3 regions of the Streptomyces sp. NPDC028331 genome follow, and region 2 is predicted to be linked to each of the others. Evidence: riboswitches for the same ligand, from Rfam matches in the RefSeq annotation. Region 2 holds a riboswitch; each other region holds the start of a gene.
What was found. A riboswitch is a leader RNA that binds a small molecule or an ion and turns the genes downstream of it on or off. The one in region 2 is predicted to bind S-adenosylmethionine.
Positions count from the first base shown of each region.

Region 1: it holds a riboswitch for S-adenosylmethionine, as region 2 does, so the genes downstream of both, ACZ4SW_RS36040 (putative leader peptide) here and ACZ4SW_RS06910 (aminotransferase class V-fold PLP-dependent enzyme) in region 2, are expected to answer to the same signal.
Region 3: it holds a riboswitch for S-adenosylmethionine, as region 2 does, so the genes downstream of both, ACZ4SW_RS36090 (amino acid ABC transporter permease) here and ACZ4SW_RS06910 (aminotransferase class V-fold PLP-dependent enzyme) in region 2, are expected to answer to the same signal.

Region 1 is NZ_JBVHTR010000041.1:16,086-23,373, forward strand. It holds gene ACZ4SW_RS36020 (dipeptide ABC transporter ATP-binding protein) at 1-1,418, opposite strand, end outside; gene ACZ4SW_RS36025 (ABC transporter permease) at 1,415-2,338, opposite strand; gene ACZ4SW_RS36030 (ABC transporter permease) at 2,335-3,294, opposite strand; gene ACZ4SW_RS36035 (ABC transporter substrate-binding protein) at 3,298-4,917, opposite strand; gene ACZ4SW_RS36040 (putative leader peptide) at 5,116-5,247, opposite strand; SAM riboswitch class IV at 5,266-5,379, opposite strand; partial or broken gene ACZ4SW_RS36045 (DUF1684 domain-containing protein) at 5,470-6,198, opposite strand; partial or broken gene ACZ4SW_RS36050 (LLM class F420-dependent oxidoreductase) at 6,201-6,302, opposite strand; gene ACZ4SW_RS36055 (hypothetical protein) at 6,422-6,754, opposite strand.
Region 2 is NZ_JBVHTR010000004.1:189,327-196,614, forward strand. It holds gene ACZ4SW_RS06890 (NYN domain-containing protein) at 19-1,368, opposite strand; gene ACZ4SW_RS06895 (hypothetical protein) at 1,403-1,642, opposite strand; gene ACZ4SW_RS06900 (rhomboid family intramembrane serine protease) at 1,799-2,530, shown strand; gene ACZ4SW_RS06905 (Lrp/AsnC family transcriptional regulator) at 2,527-2,808, shown strand; gene ACZ4SW_RS06910 (aminotransferase class V-fold PLP-dependent enzyme) at 2,845-4,206, opposite strand; SAM riboswitch class IV at 4,406-4,522, opposite strand; gene ACZ4SW_RS06915 (hypothetical protein) at 4,613-4,783, opposite strand; gene ACZ4SW_RS06920 (PRC-barrel domain-containing protein) at 4,811-5,167, opposite strand; gene trpD (anthranilate phosphoribosyltransferase) at 5,258-6,322, opposite strand; gene qcrB (cytochrome bc1 complex cytochrome b subunit) at 6,460-7,288, opposite strand, start outside.
Region 3 is NZ_JBVHTR010000041.1:27,095-34,382, reverse strand. It holds gene ACZ4SW_RS36115 (LLM class flavin-dependent oxidoreductase) at 1-317, opposite strand, end outside; gene ACZ4SW_RS36110 (putative leader peptide) at 395-481, opposite strand; gene ACZ4SW_RS36105 (GNAT family N-acetyltransferase) at 532-1,257, opposite strand; gene ACZ4SW_RS36100 (ABC transporter substrate-binding protein) at 1,347-2,375, opposite strand; gene ACZ4SW_RS36095 (amino acid ABC transporter ATP-binding protein) at 2,440-3,237, opposite strand; gene ACZ4SW_RS36090 (amino acid ABC transporter permease) at 3,234-4,214, opposite strand; SAM riboswitch class IV at 4,539-4,647, opposite strand; gene ACZ4SW_RS36085 (ATP-binding cassette domain-containing protein) at 4,941-5,558, opposite strand; gene ACZ4SW_RS36080 (LLM class flavin-dependent oxidoreductase) at 5,551-6,876, opposite strand; gene ACZ4SW_RS36075 (aliphatic sulfonate ABC transporter substrate-binding protein) at 6,873-7,288, opposite strand, start outside.

The DNA.
Region 1 (7,288 bases), on a different contig from region 2:
GACACGTCGAGGGCGGAGACCGGCTCGTCGCAGACCACCAGGTCGGGCGAGAGTGCGAGGGCGCGGGCGATCGCCACGCGCTGCCGCTGTCCGCCGGACAGCTCCGCCGGCCGGCGCTCCAGTGTGGCGGAGGGAAGCGCCACCCGGTCGAGCAGTTCGCGGGCCCGGGTGAGCCGGGAGGCGCGGTCGCCGACCTTGAAGGCGCGCAGCGGCTCGGTGATCACCTCGCCGATGGAGAAGCGCGGGTCGAGCGAGGCGTACGGGTTCTGGTAGACGAGCTGGGCGCGGCGGCGCAACCGCCTGGCCTGGGCTCCCTTGGCGGTGGTGACGTCGGTGCCGTCGAACAGGATCTGTCCGGCGGTCGCGTCGGCGAGGCGGAGCACCAGGCGGGCGGTGGTGGACTTGCCCGAGCCCGACTCGCCGACCAGGGCGAGGGTCCGGCCCCGGTGGAGGGTGAGGCTGACGTCGTCGACGGCGCGCAGGGTGTGGGGCCCGTCGCCGGTGCGGGGCAGCCTGAACTCCTTGACCAGGTTGCGCACTTGGAGCAGGGGTGCGGTCTGCGCCTCGGGGATGGAGACCGGGGTGAGGGGCCGGGCGGTGGTCAGGCTCGGGGCACTGGCCAGCAGGTGCCGGGTGTAGTCGTCCTGCGGGTCGGCCAGGATGTCACGGGTGGGGCCCGCCTCGACGACCTTGCCCTGGGACATCACCACCAGCCGCTGTGCCCGGTCGGCGGCGACCCCCAGGTCGTGGGTCACGAGCAGGACCGCGGTACCCGACTCCTCGGTGAGGCGCTGGAGATGGTCGAGGATGACCCGCTGGACGGTGACGTCGAGCGCGCTGGTGGGCTCGTCGGCGATGATCAGCTCGGGCCGGGCGGCGATGGCGACGGCGATCAGGGCGCGTTGCCGCATGCCGCCGGACAGCTCGTGCGGATACTGCCGCGCCCGTACGGCCGCGTCGGGCAGCCCGGCCCGGTCCAGCACGGCGACCGCCTCGGCGGGAGCCGATCGGCGGGTCGCCAGACCATGGATGCGCAGCACCTCGGCGACCTGGTCGCCGATCCGCTTGACCGGGTTGAGGGAGACGGTCGGGTCCTGGGGGATCAGTCCGATCCGTGCTCCGCGTACGGTGCGCAGTTCCGTCTCCGACATAGTGGCGAGGTCATGTCGGCCGAAGCGGACCGTGCCCGCGTCGATACGGCCGTTCGACGACAGGAGCCGGGTGATGGCGTGCGCGGTCGTGCTTTTGCCGGAGCCGGACTCGCCGACCAGCGCCGTCACCTGTCCAGGCCGCACGTCGAGGTCGACGCCCCGGACGGCTTCGACCGTGCCGCCCCGGGTGCGGTACGACACCGACAGGCCGCGTATCTCCAGCAGTGGTGTGGTCACGTCCTCTCCGTTCTCCCGTTCGTCGGTCATGGCTGCCGGAACCATTCGCCGTCCAGCGCCCGTGCGATGCGGTTGGTGGCCAGCACGGTCGCGGCGATCGCCAGCCCGGGCAGTGCGGTCAGCCACCAGGCGTTGGCGAGGTAGTTGCGGCCGTCGGAGATCAACGTGCCCCACTCCGGGGCCGGCGGGGGAGCGCCGTAGCCGAGGAAGCTCAGGGCCGACACGGCCAGGATGGAGGAGCCGAAGTCGAGGGTCGCCAGCACGATCACCGGGCCCGCGGCATTGGGCAGGACATGCCTGCCCAGGACCGAGTACCAGCGGGCCCCGCTTGCGCGGGAGGCCTCGACGAACACCGCCTGGCGTACCCGCAGGACCTCGGCGCGTGCCACCCGGGCGAACGCGGCCACACTGGCGATGCCGACCGCGACCGCCACCTTCACCGTGCCGTAGCCCAGCGCGGTGACCAGGGCCAGGGACATGAACAGCGCGGGGATGGACAGCAGCACGTCGACGAAGCGCATCAGCACGTCGTCCACCCAGCGGCCCACGAACCCGGCGACCACCCCGAGCAGCCCGCCGACCACGAACGCCACCAGCACCGCGATCAGCGTGGCCTTGAGGGACAGCTGGGCGCCATGGGCGACCCGCGAGAACACATCGCGGCCCAACTCGTCGGTGCCGAACCAGTGACTGCCGCTCGGGCCGCGGAAGTTCTGCGACGGCACGCCCTTCAGCGGATCCTGCGAGGTGAACAGGCCGGGCCAGAACGAGGCCAGCACCACCAGCACGAGAACGACGACCGACAGCACCAGACCCGGGCGGCGAATCAGGAACCGCAGCAGCCGCCGTACCTCCACGCGGCGCCCGGGATCAGGCTCGGTCCCCGCCTCGACCGGGAGGGCCAGTCCCAGCGCCGCCTCAGCCGGGTCGTCGACAAAGCTCTGGCTCATGCGAAGCTCGCCCTTCTGTCTGAGGCCACCACGATCCGTGGGTCCAGGAGCGGATAGACCAGGTCGATGACGAGGTTTGTCGTCACGAAGATCAGCGCCCCGAACACCACCACCCCTTGGACCAGTGGGATGTCCTGGGCCGTGACCGCCGCTGCGGTCACGCGGCCGAGGCCGTCGCGGGAGAACACCGTCTCGACGACCACCGAACCGGCGATCAGCTGCCCCACCAGCAGGCCGACGACCGTCAGCGCCGGCAGGCACGCGTTGCGCAGGGCGTGCCGCAGATGGACTCGCCACCGGTCGGCGCCCTTGGCCCGCGCGGTCTCCACGTACGCCTGGTCCAGTGCGGTGAGCAGGCTCTTGGCGAGCACCTGGGCGATCTGCGCGCCGGTCGGCACCGCCAGTGTCAGGGCCGGCAGCACCAGCCCCATCAGGCCGTCGTTGCCGAATGCGGGGAACCAGCGCAGCCGGAAGGAGAACGTCTCGACGAGCAGCAGCCCCACCCAGAACGTCGGGACGGACACCCCCAGCGGCGGCAGCGACAGCAGCAGCTGCCGCAGCCAGCGCCGAGCGGTGTAGGTCGCCAGCACCGCCAGACCGCCGCCGAGGAACACCGCGAGCAGCAGGGCCGCCCCAGTCAACTGCAGGGTCTGCGGCAGCGCGTCGGCCAGCGTCGAGGTGACCGGACGACCGGTGGACACCGAGTCGCCGAAGTCCCCGCGCACCGCCCGCCCCAGGTACTCGGCGTATTGCACCGGCACCGGCTTGTCGAAGCCGTACTCGTGCCGCAGGGCGGCGATCTGCTTCGGGTCGACCTGCCCCGAGTCCATCCCGGCACTGGCCATCGCCGTGACCGGGTCGCCCGGCAGGTAGTCCAGCACCAGGAACGAGACCGTGTAGGCCGCCCACAGCACGCCGACCGCCTGCGCGAGCCGTTTGATCACATAGCGGCGCATGGGCTAGCCGATCCAGGTGTCGTGCAGCTGGAGCCGGCTGGAGGCGTCGAAGTTCAGGGCGTGCACCTTCTTCGACACCCCCAGCTGGGTCTGGAGCTCCACGACCGGCACGTAGTAGGCGTTCTGCACGATCAACTGCTGTGCCTGGGTGACGAGTTGTTTGCGCTCGGCCGTGTTGATGGTCGCGGCCTGCTCGGACAGCGCCGTGTCGAGGGAGCTCGGGGGCAGGTGGTAGAAGTTGGCCAGTTTGGTGGAGAAGGAGCTGCGCAGGATGTCGGGGTCGGCACGGGTCACGTTCCCCCATACCGCGTCGAAGTCACCCGACTGGAGTGTCGGGGCGAACTGCGTGACCTGGAGCTGCTTGAGGGCCACGTCGACACCGACGGCCTTGAGCTGCTGCTGGATCAGCTCCAGAGCGGGCTGGTTGGTGGCCGCGTTGGGGAACCACTTGATGGTCAGGCTCAGCTTCTTGCCGTCCTTGGTGCGGATGCCGTCGCTTCCGGTCTTCCAACCCGCCGCATTAAGAAGGGACTTGGCCTTGGCCGCGTCGAAGGTCAGACCGGAGGCGAGGGCGGCGTAGTCGGGCGTGGTGTGCGCGAGGACGCTGGTCGCCGGCTGGGTGCCGGTCGGGAACACGGTGTCGGCGATCTGCTGCCGGTCGATGGCGTAGAGGATTGCCTGGCGCACCTTGGCGTCCTTGAGAACAGGCCGTGAGTTGTTGAGGCCCAGACCGAACACGACGCCGGGGTTGGCCCGACGCTGGAGGGTGACCTGACCGCCCTTGAGCGCTGCCTCGTTGGCCTTGCCGACGCTGCTGATCGCGTCCACCTGACCGGACTGGAGACTGCCCGCCCGTACACCCGCCTCCGGTACGACCTTGAACACCAGCTTGTCCAGGTACGCCTCGCCCTTTTTGGTCCACAGCGAGGAACCCCAGGCGTATCCGGTGCGCTTGGCGAGGGTGAGCGACTGGTTCTGCACGTACTGCTTCAGCACGAAGGGCCCGGAACCGATCACGCCCTCACTGCACTTCTGCTGTGGGGTCCTCTTCGCGCTGGCCGAGGACTCGATGCCGAGCGAGTGCGTCGAAGTAGCCTGCAGGAACTGGGCGTTGGGCTGGCTGAAGGTCACCTTCACGGTGAGCGGGTCGACCACCGTGGTGCTCTTGACGCCGCTCAGGTAGCCCTCGGCGAGAGTGCCCAGGGCGCCGAGCTTCGGCACCGCGTCGAAGTTGTCCTTGACCACCTGCGCGGTCAGCTTCGAGCCGTCGCTGAAGGTGACGCCCGAGCGCAGATGGAAGGTGAACGTCGTGGCGTCGGAGCTGACGTCCCAGCTCTTCGCCAGCCACGGCACGATCTTGCCGGTCTTCGGGTCCTGGTCCGTCAAGGAGTCCACGATCTGGCGCACCGAGTAGATGGTCTCGTTGCTGGCGACCTGCTGTGGATCCACGCAGCCGGAGTCCGAACCTACCGCGAAGGTCAGGGTGCCGCCGGACTTGGGCTGCCCGGTGCCGCTGCCCGCTTCGCCGCCGCCCGATCCGCAGGCGGTGAGCAGAGCGCTGGTGGTCACAAGGGCGGTCAGTGCCGCCCACCGAGAGATTCTGACAGGGGGAAGTGCAATCACGGAGGGCTTCTCCTACTCGTGTCACCAGGCACGGTGGTGGTACGGGACACGGCCGTGCGTGGGCGTGCGGCCCCGGTCGGTGCGATGCCGACGCCGGGGGAACGCTGTGCAGACGGGGATCTGGGGAAATCGGGGATCAGGCGCAGACGGACGCGGCGAGGACTGCTGTCGGACTGCGACCAGCGGCGAAAAGGCCCGTCAGGCCGGACAGAGACAGCTGGTCGAGCGCTTGAGGTCGATGTGGCGCCGACGCGAGAGCCGGGAGAACACGGTGGCGCCGGCGAAGCGGGCGCTGAGGTCACCACCGTGCCGCATAGCTGTCCTCCACATGTCCGGCCCGGTCACGGGGCCACGCGCTTGCGGAGATCGTCGGTGATCCCGCCGGGCTTTCACCTGGAGCACCCCACCGCGCGGGAGGGTTGCCGGTCAGCGAGCCAGGGCTTGATGCTGACACTCAATGCCGTTCGTGATCGTACGGAGCGGTCTTGTCGTACGTCAATGGCGCAATAGAACGCCCTGTCAGGGCAGTTCGGGGGCGGAAGTGTGTCCGGCTCAGGAGCCGCCGCGTTCCCGGGGGATCTTCTGGCCGGCCTCGATCGCCACCGGCAGCCGGTTCTCGGCCGGGGCCAGCGGGCAGGTGGCGAGATCCGTGTAGGCGCACGGCAGGTTCGCGGCGCGATTGAAGTCCAGGACGACCGTGCCGTCGGCGGCGGGTGGCTCCAGGGACAGGGAGCGGTTGGCGGCGTAGGTGGTGACCCCGGAGGTCGCGTCGGTGAACAGCACCATCAGCCGACCCGGGCCGTGTCCCGGGAACGCGGTGAGTGACAGCCGGCGCCCGTCCAGTTCGAACTCGACCCGGCCCGGAGCGTCGTAGACCTGCTCAAGGCCTTCGACCGCGGCGCCCACGGTGGTCGGTCGTGGCGTGTCGAAAGGGTTGTAGCGGCCCGTCACCGCCCAACGCGGGCCGGGGGCGTAGGCGGGCGTTCCGGTGAAGGCCGTGCGCAGCGGCGCGTCCGGGTGCCGCGGGCGCACGATGTCGTGCCCGCCGCGCCGGGCGACCTCGATGACGGCGTCCCCCCAGACGGCGTTGACGCCACCGCGTTCGGGAAGCAAGCCGAAGCGGTGTTCACCGTGCACCGGCGTTCCGTCGACGAGCAGTTCCTCGCCGTCGTCGAGGTCTACGACGACCCCGTCGGGGCCGGTGCGCCACGCACCGGGTGCGTCCGGGTAGCGCTGGGGCCGGTCGTCGAGCCAGTGCAGGCCGGTGATCGCGAGGAACCCGCGGCCGACGTGACACCAAACCCTGCGGCCTCCTGGGCCGGTTGCACGGTGGCGTCGACCTGGTTCGGCGCGTCGGACGCGTTGAGCGCTACTCCAACAGTCATGTCAGTCAGAACGGGCACCGGGCGGACCCGCATTCCGGTCCCTGTGTGACAGCTTCTTGTCAGTCATGTGTCCTCCGTCCTCAGCCTTCATACTCAGTGGAAGGGGGCCGCCCCGGTGTTCAGCTCGCCTGCAGCCGGTCCCGCGCGGGCCGGTGCGTGAGAGGTTCGCGCAGGCCGAGGTGCTCGCGCAGGGTGGTGCCGGTGTACTCGGTGCGGTAGATCCCGCGTTCCTGCAGTTCCGGGACGAGCAGGTCGACGATGTCGTCGAGGCCGTCGGGGATGAGGTACGGCGTGATGTCGAAGCCGTCGAGCGCACCGTGCCGCACGAAGTGGGCGAACTTGTCGGCAAGACTGGACGGAGTGCCGACGTGCCCGCGCTGCGGACCCAGCGCGATGACGGTCTCGCACAGCGACCAGCCGCGCGCCTCCGCCTTCGCCCGCCACTCGGCCACGACGGCGCGCGGATCGGCGATGCGCCGGGCGTGCGCCGAAAGAGCCGTCGTTCTCGGTGACGACCGGATCCTCCTTCGGCCTGATCGGGTGAGTGGGCAGCGCGGCGCCAGGCCGCGGGGTGGGCGCCGTCGCCGTCGATCTCGACGGCGAGGTGCAGGGCGGGGCCGGTCAATGGGGTTCCTTCCGGGAAACACGAGGACGCGCGGCCACAGGGCCACGACGAGACAGCCGGCGGAACGGCCGGCAGGGTCAGGCGTGTACGGAAGGACAGACGGCGGCGGAGGTACGGGGGTAGTCGACATGCCGCCGGGTGATGAGCCGTGCAGCGGTGTACGCACCGCGCGGTGCCGCGCCCAGTACGTACATCAAAGCCTCCGGCTGTCAGGAATCTCCTTTTCAACGTGCGTCGTCCGCCCCCGCGAATGTCAAGGTCGCACATGGCGGAGGGGCGTCTCACCGCTGGGACGCCCGAGTGCCTTCTCGCGCCTCGACTCAGCGGATCCTGTGCGGCTGTCGGCGACGGTGGGCGAGCA
Region 2 (7,288 bases):
GGCCGCCTTACGGCGATTTCAGCTTCGCGAGAGGCGCTTGAGGAGCACCGCCGACGCGACCGGGCGCGCTCCGGCCCGCGCGACCCCGTCGGCCACCTCGCGGTCGGTGGAGGCGACGACGACCGGCCGGCCCGGCGGCTCGGCGCGCACGAGCTGACGGATCAACTCGTCCGCCGTGACGCCCGGCTTGGAGAACAGCACCCGCACCCCGCGCGGGGGTGCGAGCAGCACCGGTGCGGCCAGTTCCGCCCCGTCGAAGACACAGGTGACCTCGGCGCCGGTCTGCGCGGCGAGTTGGGAGAGCTGGCCGAGGAGTCTCAGGCGCTGCTTCTCCAGCGGCATCTGCGGATAGCCGGTCTTGGTGACGTTGTAGCCGTCGACGACCAGATGCACCTGGGGCAGGGCGAGCAACTGGTCGAGGATCGCGGGATCGTTCTCGGACAGCGCGCGGGCGGCGATGTCCTTCGGAGTCATTCGTCCCGGTTCGACCGCGTCCACGGTCTCCGCCGGCCGCACGGAGACCGGCGGCAGCGCCAGTTCACGGCGCAGCCCCTGGGCCGCGTCGAGCAGGGTGTCGAGCAGCAGCCGTACCCGCATGTCCTCGACGCTGCGCCCCTCGCGCGCCGCCCTGCGCGTGGCCTCCAGCGCGGCCTCCGCCTCGGCGAGGCGCGCCTTGAGCCGGCGGGTCTCGCTCTCGGCGGCCGAGACCTGGGCCTGCCCCTCGGCCCGCACCGCCTCGGCCTCGGCCCGGGCCTTGCGCAGCGCGGCCTCGCCACGCCGGACGTCACTGAGGGCGGCACGCAGCTTGCGGTGAAGCGATTCGGCTTCCTTGCGCGCCGCGTCCAGCTCCGCCCGCAGCCGCTCGGTCTCGGCGCGGGTGTGCTCGCGTGCGGCCGCCAGCTCGTCGCGCAGCCGCTCCAGCTCGGCCCGGCTCTCCTCGTCGGCCCGCTCGGCGTCGACCCGCTGGGCCTCCTCGCCGGCGGCGGTCACCAGCTTCACCCAGCCCGGCGGGCGCAGTACGTAGGCCGCGGCCGCCACGTCGAGCGGGTCCGCGGCCGGGGGCGGCGAGCCGGAGTCCAGGGCACCGGCGAGCTCCGGCTGGGCCTCTCTGAACTTCTCCGCGATGCGCTGCCGGAACAGCGCGTCGGTCTCCACGGCCGCCGCCATGGCGTTGCCGGCGAACCTGGCCCGGCGGGTGGGGGTGAACCGGGCGTACTGGCGCAGTTGTGCGGGCAGTTCGGCGAGGGTCAGCCCGCCGAAGCCGTCGGACACGATCTGCACGACCCGACGGCGCACGCCGTCGGGCAGCGGACGGTCGAGCACCTCAGCGGTGCCGTCGACCGGCTCCCCGCCTGTGGTCTCAGCCATCCCTCACCCCATACGCCCTGCGGGGCCGCCTCCCTCAGGAGCCGGCGCCCGGCCTGTCCACGAGCTCCACCTGGTCGACCGCGTTGCACCAGCGGCACCGGACCGACTCGATGGTCTCACTGACGATTTCACGCTCCTCGACCTTGGGCTCCCCGGCCAGATCGAGGTGCACGTACTCGACGACCTTCGACGAGCGGGTCACATCGAAACGGGTGAGGTTGCCGCAGAGCGTGCAGCGCCAGCGGGTCGTCTCCGTCGGCAGGGGGACCGTCATCTGGGTGCTCTTCCTTCTTCCAGTCTCCGTGATGCGCCAGTTTCCCTGGAGCGTGTGGCTCGTAACCCTACGGCCTGCCGAGTACCCGCCGCCCGCCCGTTCCACGGCGGCGAGGCACTCTGTGCCGATCGGGGCGGTTGCGTCATGCTCTGTACCATGATCAGCACCTGGAGCAGGGCGGCCGTCGGAGCACTGCGCGGGCAGTCGGCCCCGGTGACCTACGGGCTGATCGTCGTGTGCTGTGTGCTCTTCGTCGTCGGACCGGCGGCGGGGCTGAATCCGGCCTACGGGACCGGGGACGCGCTGCTCGCCGCGCAGCGGGCCTACTTCGCCCGCTGGGGCGTGGTGCCGGTGGAGCTGTTCGGCGGGGCGCCCCGGGCCGCGCTCACACCGGTCACGGCGCTGTTCGTGCACGGGAGCTGGGTGCATCTGCTGGGCAACATGCTCTTCCTCTATGTCTTCGGAGCCATGGCCGAGGAGCGGATGGGGCACGTGGAGTTCGCCCTGTTCTATCTGGGCTGCGGTTACCTGGCGCTGCTGGGGTATGCAGCGGCGAACGCGGCGTCGGCCCAGACGCTGGTCGGAGCGTCAGGGGCGATCTCCGCGGTGCTGGGCGCGTTCCTCTTCCTCTTCCCCAAGGCGCGCGTGACCAGTCTCTTCCCGTTCCTGTTCTTCCTGCCGCTCAGGTTCCCGGCCTGGGTGGTGCTGCCGTTCTGGGCGTCCCTGCAGTGGATGGCGGCGGGCCGGGCCGCCCAGGGGCCCGGGGTGGCGTACCTGGCGCACGTGGTGGGGTTCTCGCTGGGGTTCCTCTACGCGTCGGTGCGCCAGGTGCGTACGAGTAGGGTGAAAGCACCAGCCGAGGCCCCCGAGGGAGAACAGCAGCCGTGATCACCGCGATCGTGCTCATCAAGACCAGCGTGGACCGGATCCCCGAGATCGCGGAGCGGATCGCCTCGCTGGACTCCGTCAGCGAGGTCTTCTCCGTCACGGGGACCTACGACCTGATCGCCATGGTGCGGGTGCGGGAGCACGAGGAGCTGGCGGACGTCATCCCCGGTCGGATCAGCAAGATCCCGGGTGTGGAGGCGACGGACACCCATGTGGCGTTCCGTACGTACTCCCAGCACGACCTGGAGGCGGCGTTCGCGATCGGGCTGGACTCCTGACCCGCTGAACGCCGCCTCACCGGCCCTGCGACAGCCTCAGACCGCCGGAACGCAGCGGCCGTTCTCCGTGCGGTACCGCCACTTCGCGCCGTCGCTCACCAGCTCCCGCACGGCGGTGACGAAGCGCTCCACGTGCTCGTCGGGGGTGCCCGCGCCGAAGCTGACCCGGATGGCGTTGAGGGACTTCTCGCCGGGCGCGGCCTCGGGAGCGCCGCATTCGCCCTGGGTCTGGGGGTCGCTGCCGAGCAGGGTGCGGACCAGGGGGTGGGCGCAGAACAGGCCGTCGCGGACGCCGATGCCGTACTCGGCGGAGAGCGCGGCGGCGAAGTGCGAGCTGTTCCAGCCGTCGACGACGAAGGAGATCACGCCGACGCGGGGGGCGTCGTCGCCGAACAGGGAGAGGACCCTGACCTCGGGGATCTCGGCGAGGCCCGCCGTCACCTTGCGGATCAGGTGCTGCTCGCGGGCGACCAGGGTGTCGAAGCCGGCCTCGGTGAGCGCCTTGCAGGCCGACGCGATGGCGTAGGCGCCGATCACGTTCGGGGAGCCCGCCTCGTGGCGGGCGGCCGTGTCGTGCCACTCCACGTCCACTCCCCCGTCCGTCCGGCGCGTGACCTTGCGGCTGGCGCCGCCGCCCGCGAGGTACGGCTCGGCCTGGCGCAGCCAGTCGGCGCGGCCGGCCAGTACGCCGGAGCCGAAGGGCGCGTAGAGCTTGTGGCCGGAGAAGGCGACCCAGTCCACGTCGAGGTCCTTGACGGACACCGGGTGGTGCGGGGCGAGCTGGGCGGCGTCCAGGACGATGCGGGCGCCGTGCGCGTGGGCGGCCGCCGCCAGTTCGCGCACCGGCCACAGTTCGCCGGTGACGTTGGAGGCGCCGGTGACGCAGACCAGGGCCGGGCCGTAGGGGTCGCGGTCGGCCAGCGCGCGCTCCAGGGTCTCGACGGCCTGCCGGGGGCTGCCCGGGGCGTCGAGGTAGCTGACGCGGGCGTCCCGCCAGGGCAGCAGGGAGGCGTGGTGCTCGGTTTCGAAGACGAACACCTGGCAGTCGGCCGGGAGGGCGGCGGCGAGCAGGTTGAGCGAGTCGGTGGTGGACCGGGTGAAGACCACCTGGTCGCTGTCGCGGCAGTCGAGGAACTCGGCGACGGTGCGGCGGGCGTTCTCGAAGAGGTCGGTGGAGAGCTGGGAGAGGTAGCCGGCGCCGCGGTGGACGCTGCCGTAGTACGGCGCGTACGCCGCCACGTCGTCCCAGACCCGCTGCAGGGCGGGGGCGCTGGCCGCGTAGTCGAGCGCGGCGTAGGTGACGTCGCCGCCGGTGACGAGCGGGACGGTGACATCACGGCCCAGGACGGGCAGCGGGGCACAGACGGACTGGTCGGCGGCAAAGGTGGAGACGGACATGGGGGTACTCCCGTAGGGCAGGCGAGACTCACCGGTGCCGGACGCGCGTGCGGGCGCAGGGTGTCGACGGCACGGGAAGGTGAAGAGAAAAAGGGGATGCGGAGGCGGGGCTCTGCGGCCCTAGCGCATTCGCTTGCTCACGGAAGGCTCCCTCGAACGACCAGGACCCCTGGCCCCACACCGTCCACGGTGTGCGAGGGGTCCGCGCTTGCCGCAGACCTCGCTGCCTGCGGCCTGGTCTTCACCCGGGGCACCCCGCCACGGACGGAGGGTTGCCGGACAGCCGGCCGGGGCCGAATGGCTGTCGCTCATGACCTGGTCAGGAAATTACGACAGGCGATCACCCGCCCGCAACTTCCGTCCGGATACCGGGACGGGATCCCCGGGGGAATCCCGTCCCGGTGTGTCAGCGGAGCAGGTGGTGGCGCGAGCGCCGTCCCCAGCGCATGCCGGTCAGGACGAGGCTGGCCAGGAAGACCACCACGCCGATGATCAGGAGGTAGAACAGCCCCTTCGCCACCGCGCCGATGATGCCCAGGACGACCGCTGCGAGGATCAGGAACAGCACGAACGCCATGGTGACCACTTCCTCAGGCCCGGCAGGTCAGCGGCGCGCGAGGCGGCGTCCGCGGTCGGCACCGGGCTCATAGGCCCTGTCGTAGTGTTTGAAGATCTCTTCTTCCCGCTCGACCGGCAGGACGTCGTCCACGCCGATGGACGGCGCCTTGCGCACCCGCCCCTTGGAGTGCGCCACCTGTACGTACCCGGGTCCCACGGTCGCCTCGTCGAGGGGGACGAAGACGAGCCTGTGCCGGGTCGGCATACCGGTGCGGACGGTGGCCATGGCCGGTGTGTCGGTGGTGGTGTCGACGTAGACCGCCTCCAGGGAACCGATTTTGCGGCCCTTGGCGTCGACCACGTCCCGGTTGCGCCACTCGCGGATATCGGCGGAATGGATCATGCCCGGCCTCCTTGCGCCCGCGGGGGAGCTGCCACGTATCTCACTGTACTCCCGCCAGCCTGACCTGGCCTTTTCCGCGGGCGCCCGGAGTCAGGCGTTGCTCGCGGCCACCCACCGCTCCAGGACCCGCTTGGCCGCGCCCGAGTCGATCGACTCGGCGGCCCTGGCCATGCCGGCACGGATCTGCTCCGCCAGCGGACCGTCCCCCGGGTCGAGCGCCACCAGCGCCGCCGCCGAGTTCAGCAGGACCGCGTCCCGGACCGGGCCCCTCTCGCCGTCGAGGAGACGGCGGGCGACCTCGGCGTTGTGGGACGGATCGCCGCCGCGCAGAGCCTGAACCGGTACCAGCTCGACACCGACGTCCCGCGGGTCGAAGGTCTCCTCGGTGACCTTGCCGTCGCGGACGATCCAGACGCGGGAGGTGGCCGTCGTCGTCAGCTCGTCGAGTCCGTCGTCGCCGCGGAACACCAGGGAGGAGTTGCCGCGCTCGGCGAGCACGCCGGCGATCATGGGGGCCAGGCGCGGGTCCGCGACGCCCACCGCCTGGGCCTTCACCTTGGCCGGGTTGGTCAGCGGGCCGAGGGCGTTGAAGACCGTCCGGATCCCGAGCTGACCGCGCGCGGCGGCGACATGGCGCAGCGCGGGGTGGAACTTCACCGCGAAACAGAAGGTGATGCCCGCCTCCTCCGCGACCTGCGCCACGCGCTGGGGCGTCAGGTCGAGGTTGACGCCCAGCTTCTCCAGGACGTCCGACGCGCCCGACGCCGACGAGGCCGCGCGGTTGCCGTGCTTGACGACCTTCGCGCCGGCGCCGGCCACCACCAGCGCCGACATCGTGGAGATGTTCACCGTCTTCGCGCCGTCGCCGCCCGTGCCGACGATGTCGACCGTGCGGCCCGACACCTCGATCACGTTGGCGTGCTCGTACATCGCCCGGACGACGCCGGTGATCTCCTCGACGGTCTCGCCCTTGGCCCGCAGCGCCACCACGAACCCGGCGATCTGCGCGTCCGTCGCCTCGCCGCGCATGATGCGGTCCATCGCCCAGGCCGTGTCGTCCGCGCTCTGGTCGCGTCCGTCGAGCAGGCCGTTCAGCACCTGGGGCCAGGAACGGCCCGCCGCGGTGTCGCCTCCAGCGGGATGCACAGCGCTCATAAGCCGCTCCTGGGTCGGTGTCCCGGACTACGGGACGCGAGTCTCGAACGAGTCCACCCTATCCAGCCCGGAGCACGGCGAAGGGCCCCGTCCGAACACCGGACGGGGCCCTTCGACCGCGGCGTGGCGTGCAGCGATCAGTGGTGGCCGTGGCCGCTCGTGATCTCCTTGTACTCCTCGACCGTGGGCTTGGGGATCTGGTTGTCCTCCCCGTAGTAGGCGTTGCTCAGCTTGGCGCGGAGCTTCTGCGAGCCCTTGATCTTCCGCTCGACGCCGTTCTCGTCGACCGTGGGGCCGATCTCGAGCGGCTTGTACTGCTCGTGCGCGGTGAGCGTGTGCAGCTGCTCCTGGCTGAGCGGCTCGTGGACCTCGATGAACTCACCGTGCGGCAGCCGCTTGATGATGCCCGACTCGCGGCCGTGCAGCACCTTGTCGCGGTCGCGGCGCTGGAGGCCGAGGCAGATCCGCTTGGTGGCGATGAAGACGAGCACCGGCACCACGAAGAACGCGACGCGGACGAACCAGGTGATCGCGTTGATCGACAGGTGGAAGTGCGTGGCCCACAGGTCGTTGCCACCGCCGACCAGCAGCACGAAGTACCACGAGATCCAGGCGGCACCGAACGCGGTGCGCGTCGGCGCGTTGCGCGGGCGGTCCAGGATGTGGTGCTCGCGCTTGTCGCCGGTGACCCAGGACTCGATGAACGGGTAGACCGCGATCGCGACCAGGACCAGCGGGAAGATCACCAGCGGGATGAAGACGCCCAGGACGAGCGTGTGGCCCGCGACGTTGATCTCCCAGCCTGGCATGGTACGGATCAGGCCCTCGGAGAAGCCCATGTACCAGTCGGGCTGGGCGCCCGTGGACACCTGGTCCGGACGGTAGGGGCCGATGGCCCAGATCGGGTTGATGGTGGCGATCGCCGCGATGGCCGCGATGACGCCGAAGACCAGGAAGAAGAAGCCT
Region 3 (7,288 bases), on a different contig from region 2:
ACCACAGTCGGGACCAGGCCGATGTGCCGGGTCAGGGGGGCGATGCGCGAAGCGATCAGTACGGCGTCCAGGCGGCCGCGGACCTGGTCGGTGCGACCATCCGGCTCGCCGTAGTGCGAGGACTGCAGGCCGAGACCGTCCTCCAGGGTGACGAAGTCGAGCAAGCCGCGCTCGGCCTCGGCGACCAGATCGGCCCAGTATCCGGCGGTGAACAGGTCCCGGGGGCGGGCGACCTGCTCGCGCCAGGAGGCGGGGTGCCAGCCGGTGCCGTCCAGGGCGACGGCAAGGTGCAGACGGGAAGCGGGAGTTGAGGACACGAGGGTGCCTTCCTGGAGGTCCGTACGAGATCGCCGCGCGCGGACGGGGACGCGCACGGCAGGAATGGGGCAACGGGTCAGGAACAACAGAGGGCGCCGGCGACGCGCTGGAGGTCGATGTGGGGCCGGCTGTGGAGGCGGACGGCACGAAGTACACGTGTCATCTGGCCCACCTCCGCTCGATACATTGCCTTCGACAAGGCCAACGGCACGGCTATGCCGTTTCTTCCAGTACAGCGGCTTCGGTCTGCCGTACAAGCGAGAAGACCGTACGGCGGCGCAGGGTGAAGCCGATCGACTCGTACAACCGGATCGCGTTCGTGTTGTCGGCCCTGGCGTGCAGAAAGGGCCGCTCGCCGCGCTCCTTGATGCCGGCCGCGACGGCGCGGACCAGGCGGGTGGCCAGGCCCCGGCCGCGATACGCCGGGTCGGTGCACACGGCGCTGATCTCGGTCCAGCCGGGTGGATGGAGGCGTTCGCCGGCCAGGGCGATCAGGCGGCCGTGGTGGCGGATGCCCAGGTAGGTGCCCATCTCGACGGTGCGGGGCAGATAGGGGCCGGGTTCGGTGCGGGCCACCAAGTCGAGGATCTCGGGCACATCGCCCGGGCCGAGCCGTACGGCCTCGGGGTCGGCCTCCGCGCGCAGGCCGGTGTCCACGAGCTGGACGCCGTCTCCGGTGCCGACGACCTCCCAGCCCTCCGGCGCCTCGGTGACGCCCCGCACCGAGGCGGTGCCACCGGGGCCGACGAGCGCGGCAAGGTCGACCCAGGCGCGCGGGTCGTCCTCGTCGGACACGGCGTAGAAGGGAGCCACATCCCGGTGATAGCGGGCGGCATGGCCGATTCGTTCGGCGAAGTGGGCGTGGGGGCCGGTGAGCGCGGCCCAGGCGGGGTTGTCCAGGATGTGCGAGGAGCTGGCGTCGAGGGCGATGACGGACATGGTGTGGCGTTCTCCGGGGTGCGGCTCGGGGTGTCCGGCGGGCGGGGACTCCATCGCGGGGCGGCGGTGGAGTCCCCGGCACACGGTGGTCAGGAGTTGTCGAGCGGCAGGCCCGGCGGGTTCACCTCGGACTTGGCGACGGCCTCGTCGGAGAGGTTGTACGCCTTGAGCCACTCCGCGTACTGACCGTTCTTGATCAGGTAGTTGATGGCGTCGGCCAGCGGCTTGGCGAGTCCGCTGTCCTTCTTCGCCGTTGCCGCGATCAGGCCCTGCAGGCTCGCGCCCGCTCCGGAGTAGGTGCCCGCGGTGCGGGTGGCGTTGGGCGTATTGGCCACCTGGCGGTTGTGGTAGGCGAAGCCTGGGTTGGGACCGAAGGAGGCGTCGATCTTGCCGCTGTTCAGGGCGAGGTAGGTGCTGGGGCTGTCCTGGAAGTGCTTGACGGTGAGCTTCTTGCCTTCCTTGGCCAGCTTGTCCTTCCACTCCAGGAGGATCTTCTCCTGGTTGGTGCCGGAGCTGACGGCGATCGTCTTGCCGGCGAGGTTCTCGTAGTTGCCGTCGAAGTTCCAGGTGCTCTTCTTCGGCACGAGGAAGGCGAGGTTGTCCTGCCGGTAGGAGGCGAACTCGTACTTCTTCTTGCGCTCCTCGGTGTCGGTGACGTTGGAGAAGGCCACGTCGACCTTGCCGCTGTCGATACCGACGAAGAGGTTCTCCCAGGTGGAGTTCTTGACCTCGGCCTTGAGCCCGAACACCGCGGCGACCAGGCGGCCGAGGTCCGGCTCGGAGCCGGTGAGGGTCTTCTGGTCGTCGCCGACGTACGCCAGCGGCGGGAACCCGGCGGGCAGGGCACCGATGCCGATCTCCAGCTTGCCGCTCTTCTTGACCGCGGCGGGCAGTTCGGCGCTGATGGACTTGACCTCGGAGACCTTGATGGTGGTCTGGGTGGCGGCGCCGTTGGAGACACGTCCGATGGCGACCTCGCCGGTCTTGGCGGCGGCGTCGGCAGTGGTGGCCGCGTCGCTGTTGCCACCGCAGGCGGCGAGCCCGGTGGCCAGGGAGGCGACGGCGGTCGCCGCGGTGATGCCGTGTATCAGGCTGCGTCGGGTGAACTGGGTGGGCATGGCCGTTCCTTGTCGCTGAAGGTGATGAGGGTGGCGTGGGGGGAGGTCTTGGGGATGCGGCGGGTCAGAGGACCTTGCTGAGGAAGTCCCTGGTCCGTTCGTGTCGCGGTTTGTCGAGGACCTCGGAGGGCGGGCCCTGTTCGACGATCCGGCCGCCGTCGATGAAGACGACCCGGTCGGCGATCTCGCGGGCGAAGCCGATCTCGTGGGTGACGATGACGAGGGTGGTGCCGCTGGTCGCCAGGTCCTTGATGACGGCGAGGACTTCACCGACCAGTTCGGGGTCGAGGGCGGAGGTGGGTTCGTCGAAGAGGATGACGCCGGGGCGCAGGGCGAGTGCGCGGGCGATGGCGACGCGCTGCTGCTGGCCGCCGGAGAGTTGGCGCGGGTAGGCGCCGGTCTTGTCAGCGAGGCCGACGCGGCCGAGGAGTTCGCGGGCGAGTTCCTGTGCGTCGGGCTTGCCGAGCCGGCCCGTGGCGACGGGAGCCGCGGCCACGTTGTCCAGCACGGTCAGGTGCGGGAAGAGGTTGAAGTTCTGGAAGACGAAGCCGATCCGTCCGCGCTGGCTGAGGATGGCCCGCTCGCTGAGCTCCTTGAGCCGCTCGCCGTGCCGCTTCACGCCGATCAGTTCGCCGTTGATGCTGACGTAGCCGATCTCGGGCTTCTCCAGGTGGTTGATGACCCGCAGCAGGGTGGACTTGCCGGAGCCGGAGGGGCCCAGGATGACGGTGACCTCGCCGGGGCGGACAGTCAGGTCGACGCCGTCCAGTACCCGGTGGGTGCCGTACCACTTGTGCACGTCGTGGACCTCGACGGTGGCGGGCTCGACGTCCGCCAGGGCTTCGAGCGTCTCGGCGGTCATACGGCGGCCTCCCGGCGGATACGGGCCCGCAGGTCGGAAAAACCGGTGCGGAGCTTCTGCAGTGGCGTCGGCGGCAGGCTGCGGGTGGCACCGCGGGCGTAGTGGCGCTCGACGTAGAACTGGACGACGGACACGATGCTGGTCAGGAGCAGGTACCAGACGGTGACGACCAGCAGTAGCGGCACGATGTCGCCGGGGTAGGTTGAGCCCATGGTCTGCGCGGAGCCGAACAGGTCGAGCAGGGAGACGTAGAAGACCAGCGAGGTGCTCTTGATGAGGCCGATGAGCTGGTTGACGTAGTTCGGGATGATCGAGCGCAGCGCCTGCGGGAACACGATCTTCCGGAACTGGTAGCCCTTCGGCAGGCCGAGTGCCGCGGCCGCCTCGTGCTGGCCCTGGTCGACGGAGAGGATGCCGCCGCGTACCACCTCGGCCGCGTAGGCGGCCTCGTTGAGGCTGAGGCCGATGACGGCGACGACCATGTCGGTGGCGAGTCTCGACTCGTCGAAGGAGAAGAAGGCCGGGCCGAAGGGGATTCCGACGCTCAACGTCTTGTACAGGGCGCTGAAGTTGTAGAGGAAGATCAGCACAACGATGAGCGGGATGGAGCGCAGCGCCCAGACGTAGGTCCAGCTGACCGCACGCAGCACCGGGCTCTTCGAGAGCCGGCCCAGTGCGAGCACGATGCCGCCGACAAGTCCCAGCACCGCACTGTAGGCGGTGACTTCGAGGGTGATCAGCAGGCCGTCGAGGATGGTGGGGCGCAGGAACCAGTAGCTCCAGCGGTCCCACTGGTAGAAGGGGTTGGTGACCAGTCCGTGCACGAACTGGGCGACCAGGACCAGGACGACCGCGGTGACGATCCAGCGTCCTGGCCGCCGCAATGGAAGAACACGCTGAGCTGTGAAGGATTTTGACGGTTCATCGGAGATCGGCGCCTCGGCGAGGGTGACGGTGGCACCAGGGGGTTCACTCATGGTGGGCTCCGGCTGGGTGGGAACACCCCGGAGGCACGGCGGCATGCGGCGGGGCACACGCCGGCGAGGTACCGGGGACGGGGAGGGCAACGGCAGACCGCGGGCGCGGTGGTCGTCAGGAAGTGCGGGGGCTGCGGGGAGGTGTCAGCCCCGACAGCGGGCGCGGCCCGGTGCGGTACACAGTGCGCTGTTCACGCGGAGCAGATCGACGGCACGATCGACGACGAGCAGGTTCGCGTACGACGGTACGCAGCCCGGGGAGCGGCGTGCGGCCGTCCTGGGAGCTGCGTACATGGCGTCACCGTCACTGTTCCGGCCCTGGGGCCCTCGCGCTTACCGAAACCTCATCGGCCAGGTCGTCACCTGGGGCACCCCACCGCGGTGGGAGGGTTGCCGGTCAGCAAGCCAGGGCTTGTCGCTGACGCTCATGACCTTTCTGGACGGTAGTTAAGACAACGGCCCGAACATTTGTCAACGCCGGTCCGGCAGGTGGAACGGCCGGCGGGCGGCGCGGGCCGCCCAGTCCAGAATGCTATGACGTTGCGTTCCTTCCGCTGCGGGGTTCAGGGCTTGAGGCGACCGGTGCCGAAGATCGCGGCCGACCTGGCCGTGAGCGCCGCCGCGAGGCCCCAGACCACGGCAAGGGCCCAGCCCGCACCGACGTCGCCCTGGCCGAGAAAGCCGATCGCTCGACCTGAACCAGCCAGAAGACGGGGTCGAGGCGGCTCAGGGCGTCCCAGAACGGCGGCAGTTGGTGGACCGAGTAGAAGACGCCGCCGAGAAAGGTTGACGATCGCCTGGGTGAAGAGACCGGGCACGATGAACCTGCCGTAGCCGATGCCTCCATCGTCTTGACGACCCGCCAGATCTCCGAGCGCAGCTCGACGTCGACGCCGGCCGTCGGCTCGTCGAGGATGAGCAGGCGGGGCGGTGCATGAGGGCGCGCAGTTCGTCGGCGCGCCGGGCGGCCGTTTTCCGGCCGATGCCGTGGTATCCGACGTGGTAGATCAGGATCTGCCGGATGGACAGGAACCGGTCGACGTCGATCTCCTGCGCGGCCAGGCCAAGGAGCCGACGGGTCTGACGGCTGCAGTGGTCGTGTCCGAGGACGGAGATGGTCCCTGCGGTGGGCCGGACGATGTTGCACACCGAGCCGATCAGCGTGGTCTTGCCTGCGCCGTTCGGGCCGAGCAGGCCGAAGAAGGCGCCGTCCGGTATCTCCAGGTCAAGCCCGGCCACCGCGGTGAAGCCGTCTTCGCAGGTCTTGCTAAGGCCCTCGACTCGCAGTGCGGGCGGACTCCCGCCGCTCCGGGAAGCGGCGGGAGTCGCGAGCGGGTCAGCCATGGAACTGGTTCGCCGGGACCGGGAGCCCGTAGTGCTCACGCAGGGTCGTGCCCTCGTACTCCTCGCGGAACAGCCCCTTGCCGCGCAGGATCGGCAACACATGCTCCACGAAGGCCGCGAGGCCCGACGGCAGGGCCGGAGCCATGATGTTGAACCCGTCCGCGGCACCGCCCTCGAACCAGGCGATGATCGTGTCCGCGATCTGCTCGGGCGTGCCGACGAACTCGAAGTGACCGCGTCCGCCGCCGAGCCGGGAGATGATCTGCCGGACCGTCAGCCGTTCGCGCACCGCGAGCTCGATGATCAGGTCGGAGCGGGACTGTGAGCCTTCCAGCTTCGACCTGGCGAGGATGAAGTCCGGTAGAGGGTCGTCGAGTTCGAAGACCGACGGTTCGGTCTCGAACACGGCGGCCAGCTGACGCAGCCCGTACTCCGGAACGCGCAGCTCGTCGAACTGCCGCGCAGTCGCCCGGGCCTCCTCCTCGGTCGACCCGATGTACGGGACGATGCCCGGCAGGACGATCACACCGTCCGGGTCGCGGCCCGCGGCCCCGGTCCGCGCCTTGATGTCGGCGTAGAAGGCGGCCGCGCGCTCGTACGTCGTGTGCGCGGTGAAGATCGCCTCGGCGTGGCGGGCGGCGAAGTCCTTGCCGTCCTCGGAAGAGCCGGCCTGCACGAGCAGCGGGTAGCCCTGCGGGGGACGCTCGACGTTGAGCGGGCCGGCCACCTTGAAGTATCTGCCCTCGTGGCCGAGGCGGTGCAGCCGCTCGGGGTCCGCGTAGCGTCCGGTTGCCCTGTCCGCGAGGACGGCCTCGGCCTCCCAGCTGTCCCACAGCGCCTTGGCGACCTTCAGGAACTCGTCGGCGCGGGCATAGCGTTCGGCGTGGCCGGGGCGGTCGTCGAGGCCGAAGTTGGCCGCCTCGTCCGCCCCGGCCGAGGTGACGATGTTCCAGCCGGCGCGACCGCCGCTGACGTGGTCGACGGAGGCGAGCCGGCGGGCGAGGTTGTACGGCTCGTTGTAGGTCGAGGACACGGTCGCGATGAGGCCGATCCTGCTGGTCGCCTGGGACAGCGCGGTCAGGAGCGTCAGCGGTTCGAGCTGGCCGGGCGGGCGGAACTCGCCGGTGCCGATGAGGGCCGGGCCGTCCGCGAGGAACAGCGAGTCGAACTTGGCGCTCTCGGCGAGCTGTGCCAGTTCGATCCAGTGCCGCAGGTCGAAGTCCGCCCGGGGATTGCTGTGCGGGAGCCGCCACGCCGCCTCGTGGTGGCCGGCCTCCATGAGGAAGGCGTTGAGGTGGAGCTGCCGTCTCGCGCTCATGAGGTGACCTTCAGCTTGGAGCTGTCGTAGCCGGCCGGGAGGAGGTTGTCGGTGATCGACTTGACGTCGACCTTCTTGGTGATCTGGCCGGCCTCCAGGAAGGCGTCGGCGAGCTTCTGCTCCAGCTCGATGTCCGACTGTTCCACCGGGGTCACCCGGTTCGAGTAGGCGGCCAGGGACGCCTTGGCGTCGGCCAGCGGGATGCCCTGCTCCTTCGAGAGCGCCTGCGCGTAATCGTCGGGGTTCTTGACGGCCCAGGCGAACTCCTGCGAGAGCCTCTTCAGGACGTCCGTGAGAGCCGCGCGCTTGGTCTTGTCCTTGAGCGACGTGTCACTGGCGACGTAGTAACTGCTCGTCTGGTCGATCGGCGGCAGACCCTTCACCAGGATCCGCGCGCCGTTCTTGACCGCGA